DNA from 2 places in the Salinicoccus sp. RF5 genome. Region 2 is predicted to be linked to the other one. Evidence: predicted binding sites of a transcription regulator. Region 2 holds the regulator's gene; the other holds the start of a gene.
The links. Region 2 encodes LexA, which represses DNA repair genes until DNA is damaged. Its sites were predicted from a motif close to CGAACATATGTTCG; they were not measured.
Positions count from the first base shown of each region.

Region 1: the regulator LexA is predicted to act here: its motif matches at 3,589-3,602, upstream of LLU09_RS10490 (YolD-like family protein).

Region 1 is NZ_JAJGRC010000003.1:249,261-256,859, reverse strand. Features, by position in the region: gene LLU09_RS10520 (MFS transporter) at 1-198, shown strand, start outside; gene LLU09_RS10515 (cysteine hydrolase family protein) at 236-787, shown strand; gene LLU09_RS10510 (manganese-dependent inorganic pyrophosphatase) at 850-1,773, shown strand; gene LLU09_RS10505 (GNAT family N-acetyltransferase) at 1,786-2,049, shown strand; gene LLU09_RS10500 (alpha-amylase) at 2,193-2,483, opposite strand; gene LLU09_RS10495 (lactonase family protein) at 2,484-3,503, opposite strand; gene LLU09_RS10490 (YolD-like family protein) at 3,649-4,029, shown strand; gene LLU09_RS10485 (bifunctional 5,10-methylenetetrahydrofolate dehydrogenase/5,10-methenyltetrahydrofolate cyclohydrolase) at 4,077-4,949, opposite strand; gene rpmG (50S ribosomal protein L33) at 5,070-5,219, opposite strand; gene LLU09_RS12610 (hypothetical protein) at 5,300-5,422, shown strand; gene LLU09_RS10475 (metal ABC transporter solute-binding protein, Zn/Mn family) at 5,557-6,540, shown strand; gene LLU09_RS10470 (hypothetical protein) at 6,607-6,777, opposite strand; gene LLU09_RS10465 (secondary thiamine-phosphate synthase enzyme YjbQ) at 6,974-7,372, opposite strand; gene LLU09_RS10460 (DUF2188 domain-containing protein) at 7,441-7,599, shown strand, end outside.
Region 2 is NZ_JAJGRC010000001.1:569,701-577,299, reverse strand. Features, by position in the region: gene LLU09_RS03165 (ketopantoate reductase C-terminal domain-containing protein) at 1-98, opposite strand, end outside; gene panB (3-methyl-2-oxobutanoate hydroxymethyltransferase) at 188-994, shown strand; gene panC (pantoate--beta-alanine ligase) at 994-1,857, shown strand; gene panD (aspartate 1-decarboxylase) at 1,832-2,224, shown strand; gene LLU09_RS03145 (CAP domain-containing protein) at 2,281-3,270, shown strand; gene lexA (transcriptional repressor LexA) at 3,608-4,222, opposite strand; gene LLU09_RS03135 (hypothetical protein) at 4,363-4,611, shown strand; gene LLU09_RS03130 (DUF896 domain-containing protein) at 4,684-4,920, shown strand; gene tkt (transketolase) at 4,933-6,918, shown strand; gene LLU09_RS03120 (YneF family protein) at 6,985-7,242, shown strand; gene LLU09_RS03115 (glutathione ABC transporter substrate-binding protein) at 7,425-7,599, shown strand, end outside.

The DNA of each region.
Region 1 (7,599 bases), on a different contig from region 2:
CCGAAGTCCAACCTTCCGGCGGGCAATTTGATGGCGGGCATCATGTTCAGCCTCGGCAGCATCGTCGGACCTGTCATCGGCGGGTACATCATCACCGCCTCGGGCGGGAACTACTACTTCATCTTCTTCACGATCGCCATCGCCATCATCACCCTGCTGAATGTATCATTTATGTATAGGCGCCGGGATGTGGCATAATGGATATGAAAATAATGAAGCACAAGGAGGATTACAGATGAACAATGCACTGCTCGTCATCGACTATTCATATGATTTTGCAGCACCCGACGGTAAGTTGACCGCAGGAGAAGCCGCCCAGGCAATCGAGGCGGCCATCGTGGACAGGATCCGTGAGGCCCACGAAGCCCGTCAGCCGATATTCTTCATGATGGACCTTCATTTCGAACAGGACGACCTGCACCCCGAATCGAAGCTGTTTCCACCCCACAACATAGAAGGGACGGAGGGACGTGCACTCTATGGCAGGGTCCATGATGTCTACGAGGAAATCAAGGATGAACAGAATATCTTCTTCATCGACAAGCGCCGCTACAGCGCATTTGCCGGCACACCCCTCAACCAGCTGCTACAGGAGCGCAAGATCGACACCGTGACGCTGACCGGCCTTGTGACCGACATATGCATCATGCATACCGCCGTCGACGCCTACAACAATGCCTATGGCATCGTCGTCCCCGCCTCATGCGTCGCCTCCTTCAACCCGGCGGGACATGAGAGCGCACTCGATCATTTCAAAAATGCACTCGGTGCCACTGTAGAACCGTAGAAGGATGCATACTACAATGATAAAATGGGAAGAGTAATAACATATCAAAAGGAGAATGAAACATGACCCAGACAAAAATTTTCGGACACCAGAACCCGGATACGGATACGATCACTTCCGCACTCGTTGCAGCGGACATCGAGCAGCAGCTCGGCAATGATGCTGCAGCCCGGCGCCTTGGTGAAGTCAACCCTGAGACTCAGTATGCGCTCGACCATTTCGGTGTCGAAGCTCCTGCATTGCTTGAACCGCTCGAAGACGATGCACCGGTCATCCTGGTGGATCACAATGAGTTCCAGCAGTCCGCAGAGAACATCGAGAAGGCCGCTATACTGAAGGTCTTCGACCATCACCGCATATCCAACTTCCGTACGGAGTCCCCGCTCTACTATCGTGCAGAGCCCGTCGGCTGTACGGCGACGATCCTGAAGAAGGTATATGCGGAAAACGACCTCACCATCTCGAGGGAGATGGCAGGACTCATGCTTTCCGCAATCATCTCGGATACTCTGCTGTTCAAATCACCGACTACGACGGATGAGGATAGGAAAGCTGCCGAAGCATTGAGGGGGATTGCAGAAGTCGACCTCGAGGAATATGGAATCGAAATGCTGAAGGCCGGCGCATCCACGAGCGACAAGTCTGCAGAGGCGCTCATCACCGGTGATGCAAAGACATTCGAGATGGGTGAGCGTTCTACCCGCATCGCCCAGGTCAACGTTGTCGATGTGGATGAAGTCTTCGAGCGCAAGGAAGAACTCGAATCCGCCATCAATGAGCAGATCGAGAAGGACGGCTACGACCTTTTCGTACTCGTCGTTACAGACATCCTGAACTCCAACTCCAGGGTTCTCGCACTCGGTACACATGCCAAATCCATCGAAAAGGCGTTCGATGTTGCCCTTGATGAGAATTCAGCGGTTCTTGAAGGTGTCGTATCACGCAAGAAGCAGGTAGTTCCACAGATTACAAAAGCATTGTCATAAGGAGGCATCTATATGCTGAAGAAGGAAGATGGCAGACTTTATCTGGAAGAAGGACACGAAGTCGTTGCGGAACTCATCTACAACAATCATGAGGAGTACTATGATGTGACCAGCACATACACGAAGCCAAGCCACCGCAACAGGGGACTGGCAAAGGACCTGGTGGATGAAGTGGTTGAAATGGCACGTGAGGACGGCAAGAAAGTCCAGCCGACGTGTCCCTATGTCGCATATGCCATCCGTGACCCGAAGTATGACGATATAAAAATAAAATGACATCAGAAAACCCCGCCACACTGAAATGTGGCGGGGTTTTCCTATGGAAGGCAATTCCAAAAATAGTTGAAAGAATGAAAAAATGGTATGAACAAATAATATCACCAGTTTTCTGAAAAATCAATATTATCAGCATACTTGAATCAATTAAATATTTTACTTATTACACTCTCCTTGCCTTCCTGAAGACGCTCCTTTGAACATTCATCCTCAATCCGGTATCCCAGCTCGTCCGTCGCCCTGGAGAATGACACCTCATCGATATAGTTTGTGAGCTCCGCCTGGTCGTAGCACCCGGGATGGACGATCTTCTCGAGTGTATGGTCGACGATGACCCGTTCGGAACCGCTCGTCCGGTCCGCCAGCGGCAGAAAAAGCAATCCGACCGCAACTGCCATCAGAACCAGGACAGCCCATATGCCTCTACTGTTCATTTAGACGAATCCGACAAAGACGCCTTCCGGCACTTCCAGTTCGCCTTCCTGCCGTTCGATGGTGCCGTCGTCATTCACCCTGAACAGTACAAGGTTGTGGGAACGCTCGTGGGCACATATCAGATAGTCCCCATCCGGTGTGAGGTTGAAGTCCCTCGGCCAGTCCCCGTTCGTGGACTCGATCTGGAGGCGTTTCAGCGCTTTGCCCTCCTCAATGATTTCAAATGCGGCGATGCTGTCATGGCCGCGGTTCGATACATAGATGTATTTCCCATTCGGATGCTTGCGGATTGCAGCGCCCTGGGAATGCCCCTCGAATGATTCGGGAAGTGTGGAATATGTCTCCACCGGGAAGAATTCCCCATCATGATAGTTGGCGACGATCACTTCGTTGGAAAGCTCAGTGAAAATATAGGCATGGGTGCCGCTGTCGTCAAAAACCAGATGTCTTGGCCCGCTCCCTGCCGCAACCGTGCATTCCGAAACCTTATGCAGCTTGTCGTCCCTGATCTCAAGCGTCACAATCTTGTCCGCCCCGAGATCCACCGCTGCGATGTATCTCCTATCCGGCGTTTCGGTGACGAAATGGGAGTGGGGATTGTCCTGGCGTTCATGGGGGCCATCCCCCTCCACCTGGAAAATATCCAGACGCTCTGATGCCACGCCACGTTCATCCACGCGGTACAGCCTGATTTCCCCGGAGAGGTAGACCGCATCCACTATATAATTCTGATCTGAAGTGAGCGTCAGATGGCAGCCTGAAGCGCCTTCCTCCAAGCAGTCTTCGATGAAGCGCAACTCCCCCGTCTCGAGATCGCTGATTTCGAATGTGGCGATGCCCGCCTTCGACTTGCCCTTCTTCACTGCATATACACGGTCGTTTTCGATATCCAGATAGGTCGCGTTTGGAGATTCCGCCGCCTCTTCCACGGCAGTCAGTTTTACTGCTTCCGTGTCCAGATCGAACTTGTATATCCCTTTTCCATGCTCTTTTGTATAAGTACCGACGTACCCGATCATGCTGATTCCTCCTCCATCTTTTTCTATTATAGTAGCATACCCTCTCCCATACCCTAAATGAAAAGATAAATTCTCCTTGAAATAGCGAACATATGTTCGTATAATTGGAGTTGACAGACGCACAGGACAATAAGGGGGGGTGCAGATGGACTACAGGGATATGCCGATGGATGAACTCGACTCCAATATTCCACAGGGGCGCGGGATGATCAAATGGGCGCCCTTCGCCACCATGCCCGAACAGTTTGAAAGGGTCGACCGGATGATCGAGGACCAGACCCGGATCGAGCGGCCGGTCCTGTCCGATGACCGGCTGGATGAGATGAACCACATCCTGAAGAAGGCGCTGCATGAGAAACGGTGTGTAGATGTCGAATATTACTACGATGGCTTCCGTTTCCATGCCGAACTCAGACTCGTCCAGGTCGATACATGGAGCATGGTGCTGATCGGCCATCATCCGGACGATGATGCCGAAATGACATTCATTTCATTCATAGACATCCTGGACATCACCATGCTGTAGCGTGATATCAGAAAAGCCATGCAGAAAATTTTCTGCATGGCTTTTCTCTAGCGTTCCAGGAAGAGGACCGGTTCCTTCTGATAGTCGGTTGCCATCATCAGATGATAGGCGAGGACGGTCGTCGTAATCGCTCCGACGCCGCCGGGAACAGGTGTGATATAGGAGGCCTTGTCCTTTACTCCTTCATAATCGACATCGCCGACCATCTTTCCTTCATCGTTGAAGTTGATGCCGACATCGATGACGATCGCCCCCTCCTTCACATGCTCGGCGCGTATCAGGTTCATCGCACCGGCTGCACTGACGATGACATCTGCATTGCTGCATTTGGCCACCAGGTCATCGGTATAGAGGTTGCATGTCGTCACCGTCGCATCCCGGTTCATGAACAGCAGTGAGAGCGGCTTGCCGACTACGGCACTCGCTCCAACGACTGTCACGTTCTTTCCTTTCAGATCTATGTCATAGAAATCAAGCATCTCCATCACACCCGCCGGTGTACATGGTTCAAGCCTGTTCTTCTCATTGGTCAATACCTGACCGAGGTTGAAAGGCGTCATCCCATCGATATCCTTCATCGGGTTCATCAGTTCCACCACCCGCTTCATATCGATGTGCTCGGGAAGCGGCTGCAGAAGCAGTATGCCATTTATCGAATAATCCTCATTGATCTCCCTGAATTTCGTCAGAAAGGCCCTGGCGGAAATATCCTCCGGAAAGTGGTACTGTTCCGTCTCGATGGACAGCTTCTCGAACCTTTTCATAGCCGCCCGTTCATAGGAGATGGAATCCGACAGGTCCCCCACCCTCACAAAGGCGACCTTCGGCTGGATCCCATGCTTATGCGATTCTTCGAGAGCATGCTGGATCCCTTCTGATAAATGTGCCGCAACTGCTTTGCCATCCATAATCGTTGTCATAAAAATGCGCTCCTTCATACCCTTTTTATCCCAATATACCACACTACAGATCGAAGCATACACCCAAAAGCGCCACCTTTATGACAAAATAAAAAAGCCGCCCGATGGGCGGCATCCCCGTTACTTTGTTTCACGGTGGATTGTATAGCTATTGGATCTTGGGCAGTATTTCTTCATTTCAATACGCTCAGGATTGTTTCTTTTGTTTTTAGTCGTAATATAGTTACGATCTCCACAATCAGTGCAAGCCAAAGTTACATTTACTCTCATCAGTTACGCCTCCTTTATTCATTACCTGTTCCGCTTTGCGGTGAGGAACATCCAAATTGGGATAATGTTGCTATTATACCATGTCCAGGGGCTTGTTGGAAGCTGACCCGGACTCCGTTTCAACTGGCCAGTTGATCATCCCGGGGGATGAAACGATGGTCTTCAATGATAACAGGTTCCTCATCAACATTGAACCGCCTTAACTATTTTAAAGGTTTATCGATATTTTTTCAACACTTTTGTGGAAAGGGCCTAAAATTTAAAATTGCACTTGCCTAATCGAAATCATTACGATATAATTTTAAATCGTAATCATTACGTTATGAAGGAGTATATTATGAAAAAATATCTATTCCCGGGCTTGATGGCCCTTTTGATGATGGCCCTCGCTGCATGCGGTTCATCGACTACAGATTCCAATGAAACAGACGATGATGTACTGACAATCTATACGACCGTATTCCCATTGAAGAGTTTTGCCGAGCAGATCGGCGGCGGGTCTGTTTCGGTCGAGACCATCTACCCGAACGGTGCCGATATCCATACTTATGAACCTACTCAGAAGGATATGCTCGAATATGCAGAAGGCGACCTCTTCATCTATACGGCAGATGACCTCGATCCGGTCTCCCAAAAGATCCGGGGGGCAGTAGAAGATCATACTGTATTCTTCCCGGCCGCCGACGGCATCCCTGAAGAAGCATTTGAGCACGATCATGCTCATGAGGAAGCTGAAGAAGGACATGAAGACGAACATGACCACGAAAGTGAAGAAGGACATGAAGACCACGGACACGAAAATGGGACAGACCCCCATATCTGGCTCGATCCCAACCTTTCTATAGAAATGGCCTCGGCCATCAAAGACCAGCTTGTGGAAATGGATCCCGACAACGCTTCCGACTACACTGAAAACTTCGAAGCGCTGGAAGAGGAACTGACTGACATTGATGCGGAACTTGCCTCCATTACAGAAGCCCCCCTCCGTGACACCGTCTACATCTCCCATGAATCCATCGGCTACCTTGCCGACAGATACCATTTCGAGCAGGTCGGGATATCCGGATTGAACAACCAGGAGCCTTCACAGCAGGAACTGACCCAGATCATCGAGGATATTGAAGCCAAGGAAATACCTTATATCCTTTACGAGCAGAACATCACTTCAAAAATCACCGACACGATACGTGAAGAGACCGACACAGAGCCACTCGAGTTCCACAACCTCTCTGTATTGAATGACGAAGATGACCCGGAAGCCACCTACCAGTCCATCATGCAGGATAATATTGAAGTATTGGACCGTGTGCTGAACGAATAGACTGGAAACGGGATCGCGTGATCCTGCACCATCAAAAAAGCTGACCCGAGGGTCAGCTTTTTTGATCTACTTATTTTCCGCTTCCAGTTCATGCTTGAGCTTCTCAGTGAACTCCTTGATCTCATCGACATCCTTCTTCAGGAAGAAGGCGAGGATGGCCACACCGGCGGTGCCCACCACAACAAGCACAAGAATCAGCTTAAGCAAAAAACTGAGCAATGATTTTATGAATTCCATATTGACCTCCATGAAGTATTTTATCCCCTCTACCCTGAGAATCTAAAATTCATTCAAAAACTTTTGAAAGAGGGTTGATATTTATCTGAAAATTCAGTATTATAATAGTAGTTAATCACTATTAACTAACCTATTCCATTTTCTTAAAAATTTCTCCTATTTTTCCTGCATCCACACGGTGCAGGTTTTTTTATTTCTACCCTTCAATCACTTTGATGTGCACCTTGCGGTCCCTCGGTCCGTCGAACTCGGCAAAATAGGTACTCTGCCATGTGCCATAGATGACTTCGCCGCCATCTATGATCAGGGTCTCGCTGGCACCCGTCAACGAGGACTTCATATGGGAGTCCGAATTGCCCTCTGCATGCCTGTACTCCTTCTTATTGTCGAACGTCATGTTCATTCCATAGACCAGGTCACGTGTCACATCAGGGTCTGCATTTTCATTGATCGTGATTCCGGCCGTCGTGTGCGGAGTGAAGATTGTCATGATGCCCGCTTCGACTCCGCTCTTTTCGAGTGCTTCCTCGACAAGTGCATCGATATTGATGTACTCTTCCCTCATTTTGGATGTTACGGTAAATGTAAACAGCATATTATCACCTTTAACTTTCCTCTGTATGGGTATTATAATACTAAATATTGATGAAAGGGGAAATGGAGATGCCTTATACAATGAACGACTATCCGGATTCTTTGAAGAACATGGAGAAGCTGGAGCGTAAAAAGGCGATTGACATCATCAATGCCCTGCTTGAGGAAGGCTACGACGAAGGCCGTGCCATCCCGATCGGCACCGAGCAGGCGCAGGAATGGTACCAG
Region 2 (7,599 bases):
CGTGACCTGCCGAAGAGTGTAATATCATGTGGCAACATCATCATTTCACGTGCGATGACGCTGCCGACGGCACCGATGCCGATGACTGCAACTTTCATTTATTTCCCTCCTGGTTGGATGTAGCACTAATAAAATATATGGTAAACTGATTATAATATATTACTTTCGAATGGAAAGGGGCAGCATCATGAAAGCTACAAGTGATTGGAAACGGATGAAAATGGAGGGAGAGCGGATCACGATGGTCACAGCCTACGACTATCCGAGTGCGAAGCAGAGTGAAGCGGCCGGACTGGACACCCTGCTCGTCGGCGACTCGCTCGGGATGACAGTCCTCGGCTACGACAGTACGGTGCAGGTGACGATGGATGATATGATCCATCATGCGAAGGCGGTCAGACGCGGAGCACCGGATACATACGTCGTTGTGGATATGCCATTCGGATCCTATCATGGAAATGATGACGACAGCGTCGGCAATGTACTGAAGCTCTATCAGCAGACAGGGGCAAACGCCATCAAACTGGAGGGCGTAGGATGCCTCGATATCATCCGCCGCTCCGTGGCTGCCGGTGTACCGATCGTCGGCCATCTTGGACTCACCCCGCAGTCTGTCGGTGTCACGGGCTTCAGGATGCAGGCCGGCACACATGATGCCGCGATGCAGCTGATCGAGGACGCCAAGGCAGTGGAAACGGCCGGTGCATGCATGGTGGTGCTTGAAGCCATCCCTTCCGACCTCGCCGGCAAAATCACGAGCACCCTCTCCATTCCGACCATCGGAATCGGTGCGGGTGTGGATGTGGACGGCCAGGTGCTCGTCTACCATGATGTGCTGCAGTACGGGACCGATCGGCTGCCGAAATTCGTCAAGCCGTACGCAGATTTCAATACGGCCGGCGTGGACGGGCTCAGGGCATACGCCGAAGCGGTCAAGGCTGCCCGGTTCCCGGATGAGGATACAACATACAAGAGAAAGGTTTTTGAGGAATGATGAAGACAGCGGATACAATAAAGGAAGTACGCAATATACTGGATGGGCATCGCGGGAAAAGCGTCGCACTGGTACCGACGATGGGCGCCCTCCACGAAGGGCATATGGCACTGGTGGAGGCAGCCAAAAAAAAGGGGGACATCGTGGCGGTGAGCATATTCGTCAACCCGCTCCAGTTCGGCCCGGATGAGGATCTGGACAGCTACCCGAGGAACCTTGAACGCGATCTTGAAATCTGCAGGGCGCATGGGGTGGATGTCGTTTTCCACCCCTCAGAGGCGGAGATGTATCCGAAGACGCCGGAGCTTGAACTCCACCTCCGCACGATGGCCTCAATCCTCGACGGCGTGAGGCGCCCGGGTCATTTCGAAGGTGTCGTGACAGTCGTGAACAAGCTGTTCAACATCATCCGGCCCGATTTTGCAGTGTTCGGTGAAAAGGACCGCCAGCAGCTGATGATCATCAGGAGAATGGTGGCGGATTTCAACCACGACATCGACATCGTGGGGGTGCCGACCGAAAGGGAAGCGGATGGGCTTGCCAAAAGCAGCAGGAACGTCAACCTGTCCGAGACGGAACGTGCCGAGGCGCCGGAGATCAATCGGGCACTTGAAATGGGTCGTGATATGATACAGGAGGGTGTCTCTGATGCCGGGGAAGTCAAGGAACGCATCGAAGCTCATGTAGAAGATCACACTTCCGGCATGATAGATGACCTTCAGATATTCACCCATCCCGATCTAAATCCTGTTCAAAACATTGACGGTGATGTTATAATATTCATTGCTGTTAAGTTCGAAAGAACACGGTTAATAGATAATATGATGGTGATAAAAAATGATCAGGACAATGATGAACGGTAAAATACACCGGGCGGTCGTCACAGAGGCCAACCTCAACTATGTAGGCAGCATTACAATCGATCCGGTACTGCTTGAAGCGGCGAACATCCTGCCGAATGAATTGGTGCAGATCGTCAACAACAATAACGGCGAACGCCTTGAAACATATGTCATCGAAGGGGAGCGCGGCTCTGGTGAAATATGCCTGAACGGTGCCGCCGCAAGAAAGGTGCAGGTTGGTGATGTCATCATCATCATCAGCTATGTCCAGGTCGATGAGCGTGAATTGGATGGTTATGAGCCAAAAGTGGTAATCGTCGATCAGGACAACAATATCGTCGACCCGGGGTATATTGAAAAAAGACAAACCGAATATACACATCAATGAGTAATTAGACATCCGTTTAATTACTCTTTTTAAACTTTAAAAAAGGAGGTGCAGCCATGCCAGGGAAACTCTTCTTCATCATCATCATCTATATCGTTTCCACGATCCTCGCCCCAGCAGTCCATTCCTACGATTTCAAGGATGGTCTGAACAGGGAATATGCTGTGGAATGGCTGGAGACGTATGTGTATCCGACCTATGATATGAGCACCATACACGAGATCAATAGTGCACAGACCCAAGAGATCGAAGTGGCCATGGAGGGTGAATATGATATCGATGGCCAGGAAGTGCTCGGAAGTGAATATGCAGGGGATTTCGTCGTCGAGGAAGACTACGGCAGGTTCAGGATGGTGCTCGTCAATGACGGATTGGTCACAGGGGCCTATACCAACAGTGATGATGTGTCGATCGACAACATTAACATCGAGGGTATGGACCGCGAAAGTGTCAGGGAGGCCTACGGTGAACCTGAAGAATCGATCAAAAAGGGATGGAAGCGGCTCAGGGTCGACAGCAACGAATATGCGGTATATGACCTGAAGGACAGGTACGTCTATTTTTTCTATGACCTCCATGAAGACGACAAGGTCAATGGAACACTTGTAGTGATGAAGGAGGAGGTCGAAGCAGGCAAGGAACTGTACAACCACCCGGAGGCCGTGGACAATTCAAGGATGAACCATCTGCTTGTGAATGCGACCCGGCACGAGTATGGAGTGCAGCCGCTCGAAGCCTATGAGGCAGCAGGCATGGCAGCACAGGGACACAGTGAGGACATGGCGGAAAACGACTACTTCAACCATGATTCGCCCGATGGGGAAACATTGAAGGACCGTGTCGATGCAGCCGGAGTGGATTACCGCATGGCTGGCGAGAACATCGCCATGGGCCATACATCACCGATCTTCTCGCACCATAGCCTGATGAATTCGATGGAGCACCGGGTGAACACGTTGAAGCCTGAATTCACGCATCTTGGGACAGGTACAGCATACAATGATGAAGATATTCCATATTACACAGAAAATTATATCCAGAAGTAGATGGAATATTTTTCTTATGGTATAATATTATACAAATAAAAGTGTTTGAAAACGTTTCCAAGGGGAAGTGGAAAGAAAGCGTTAAAATGCTTTTTTAAAGATTATATCTTTTCCTGAAGGCCCATCCTGATAGAAAAAGTAGAACGAGGGGATGCAGTTGATCAGTAAAACACATGAGAATGATACGAAAGATGCGAAAGATATTTTGGAGCAGGTAAGAATAATACTTGGCAGATAGCCGATCGAAAGAGATTGGAATGGACAGGGTGGCATGGGAAAAGCGATAATAGAAAGGGCGCCTACCAAAATGGTAGGCGCCCTTTATTGTCTGGAATCATCAGAAGGACCGGAAGAGTCCTACGACCTTGCCGAGTACGGTCACGCTGTCCAGTATGATCGGTTCCATGGCGGAGTTCTCAGGCTGGAGCCTGTAGTAGCCGTTCTCCTTATAGAAGCGCTTGACAGTCGCTTCATCCTCTTCAGTCATCGCAACGATGATGTCACCGTTATGCGCAATATTCTGCTTGCGTACGATGACACGGTCACCGTCGTGTATGCCGGCTTCGACCATGCTGTCGCCGACGACATTCAGCAGGAAGATTTCACTGTTATGGTTTGCCGTGAAGTGTTCCGGCAGCGGGAAGTATTCGTCGATGTTCTCGACTGCAGTGATCGGCAGACCGGCAGTGACCTTGCCGAGTACAGGAACATGTATGACGGGACCATACTGTTCGTTTTCCTCCGTAATGACTTCGATGGCCCGCGGCTTCGTCGGATCCCGCTTTATATATCCCTTCTCCTGCAGTTTGGCGAGGTGTCCATGGACGGTGGAGCTTGACTGCAGGCCGACCGCATTGCCTATTTCCCTGACACTTGGCGGATAGCCCTTCTCATGTACGGTAGTCTTTATAAACTGATATATCTGCTTCTGTCTATCTGTTAGCGGCTTCATATATATACCTCCGGCTCATTATTGATTCAATTTTACCATATATATGGTGGTGTTACAAACGTTTGTTCGTAATCTTGTTGACCCGGAACAGATGTTCTGTTACCATGTGGATACAAACACATGTTCTGGAGGGGGACGCTATGAAAGTGAAAGAATTCAAGCTGTTGAGTGCCATTTTTGCATTTGCCCTGGTTGCCGGTCTTATATTCATGTTCGATTCCCATAATACAGAGAACGCACATTCCGATATCGTATATATAGATGAGTATGAAGTAGTGACGGAGATGGATATCATGGAGCCTGATGATGAAACGCCTGTTCCGGACGAACAGTACGCCGAACGGACGCATATGGACCAGCTGATGGAAATGATCGGCTTTATAAAGTGATTATCAAGTATGGGAATGGTCTCATACTTTTTTTTGTGTTAAATTATATGTGAGTGGACAGGAGGTTTCGCAATGCTTGAAAAGGAAAAACTGCAACGTATCAATGCACTGGCCGCCAAAAAGAAGGCGGACAGCATCAATAAGGAAGAACTTGAAGAGTTGAAGGGGCTCAGGGAAGAGTATCTTGAGAATTTCCGATCCTCCTTCAGAAAACAGGTGGAGAACACCAAGGTGGTCGATCCAGAAGGCAATGATGTAACACCTGAAAAACTTAAACGCATTCAACAGGAAAAAAATATCAGAGAATAAAGGAGCATGACTATGACATTCGATAAAACCGATCAGCTTGCGATCAACACAATCAGAACACTTTCAATCGATGCGGTTGAAAAAGCGAATTCCGGGCACCCGGGACTCCCGATGGGGGCCGCACCGATGGCGTACACGCTTTGGAGCCGTCACTTGAACTTCAACCCGAATTCCATGGATTGGTTCAACCGGGACCGTTTCGTACTCAGTGCCGGCCATGGTTCAATGCTCGTCTACAGCCTGCTCCACCTGAGCGGTGCGCTGGAGATGGAGGAGCTGAAGAATTTCAGGCAGTATGAATCAAAAACACCCGGACATCCTGAATTCAAGCACACTGAGGGTGTCGAGATCACTACCGGCCCTCTTGGCCAAGGCTTCGCGATGAGCGTCGGCATGGCCATGGCTGAAAAGCATCTGGCCGCACGCTTCAACCGCAACAACTACAACGTTGTGGACCACTACACGTATGTCGTGGCAAGCGATGGCGACCTGATGGAAGGTATTTCCCATGAAGCGGCGTCCCTCGCCGGCCACCTTGCGCTCGACAAACTCATCGTCCTGTATGACTCCAATGACATTTCATTGGACGGGGACCTGGATAAGAGTTTCTCGGAAGATATCAAGAAGCGTTTTGAAGGTTACAACTGGCACTATATAAAAGTGGCGGACGGTAATGACGTGGAAGCGGTGGACAAGGCGATAGAGGAGGCGAAGTCTTCAGACAAGCCGACGATGATCGAAGTGAAGACGATCATCGGCTACGGTGCCCCGAACAAGCAGGGCAAAAGTGATTCCCATGGCGCGCCGCTCGGTGAAGAAGAGCGCAGGGCAGCCTTCGAATACTATGGCTTCGACCCGGATGAAACATTCAAAGTCGATCCATCCGTCTATGACCGTTTCAGCGAAACGATGAAGGAACGGAGCAATGGAAGGGAAGCGGAATGGCTCAAGATGCTTGAGGACTACAGGAATGAACATCCTGAACTCTACAGCGAACTTGATGATGCGATCAACCATCGTCTGCAGGAAGGCTACGACAAGGACCTCCCGATCTATGAAGCGGGTGATTCCAAGGCGACTAGGGCGACTTCAAGTGAAATGATCCAGGCGCTCTCGGCAACTGTACCGACGCTCTTCGGCGGCGCTGCCGACCTCGCCAGCAGCAACAAGACGAACGTCAAAAGCGAAGAAGACTTCGGTGCCGGAAACTATGATGGCCGAAACATCTGGTTCGGTGTCAGGGAATTCGGCATGGCTGCTGCATTGAACGGCATGGCGGCGCATGGCGGCATCTACCCTTACGGTGGCACATTCTTCGTATTCAGCGACTACATGAAGCCGGCCATCCGACTCAGTGCACTGATGAAGCTGCCGGTGACATATGTACTGACACATGACTCCATCGCCGTCGGGGAAGATGGTCCGACACATGAACCGGTAGAACAGCTCGCAGGCCTCAGGGCGATTCCGAACCTGAATACAATCCGTCCGGCAGATGGAAATGAAGTCCGTGCCGCATGGAAAGTGGCGATGGAAGCGGAAGATGCACCGACGGCCCTCGTCCTGACACGCCAGAACGTCGAAGCGATCGATGTCCCATACGAAACTGTGGAAGCCGGCGTCAGAAAAGGCGGCTATATCGCCGTCGACAAGGGCGATGATGCAATACTGTTCGCTTCCGGCAGCGAAGTGCCATTGGCGGTCAAGGCAGCGGAGCAACTGGATAAGCAGGGCGTCAGGGTAAAGGTCGCCTCCATCCCGAACATGCAGCAGTTCCTTAAACAGGATGCAGACTATATCGAAAGTGTACTCAATACACACATCGAGAACAGGACGGCGATCGAAATGGCCGCAAGCCTCGGCTGGCACCGTTTCATCGGCATGAACGGCAAACTGCATACGATCGACACCTACGGTGCAAGTGCTCCAGGGAATGTCGTCGTGGAGAAGTACGGCTTCACCGTTGAACGCATCCTGCAGACTGTAATGGATAAATAATCTGTTGAAAAACACCTGCTTTTGATGTAAACTTTATTATGGTCTACGAAGAAAGAGGTGAGCAGTTTGGCTACTTGGATATGGATACTGATTGTTATAGTTGCACTCATCGGTGGCGTTGCGCTTGGATTCTTCCTCGCAAGAAAGTACATGATGGACTATCTTGAGAAGAACCCGCCGATCAATGAAGACATGCTCAGAATGATGATGATGCAGATGGGACAGAAACCTTCCCAGAAGAAAATCAATCAGATGATGACGATGATGAATCGCAATACGGATTCAAAATCAGCTAAAGATCGTATGAAAGCTTCAAAAAAATAAAGATGAACCCTTCCGTCTGAGCGGAAGGGTTTATTTTTTTGTTTTAATCTACCTCTGCCACTTCAATTTTAAAATTTGACACTTTTTTGAATATTCATTGAACAGGCATAAGTATTCATATATACTTGAATTATTCAAGCAAAGGAGGAAAATGAATGAACAAACGGTATTTTATGTTACTTATGGTTTTCGTACTGACACTGGCCCTGGCTGCATGTACGGATGATTCCAATGTGGAGGAGGGCGCGGATGGAAGTGCAGAAGGAGAGAATACTTCCGAAGATTCTGAAGCATCGGGTGGCTCCGGTTCGGGTGACCTGACCATTGCGATGATGGATGATGCGGTTACACTTGATC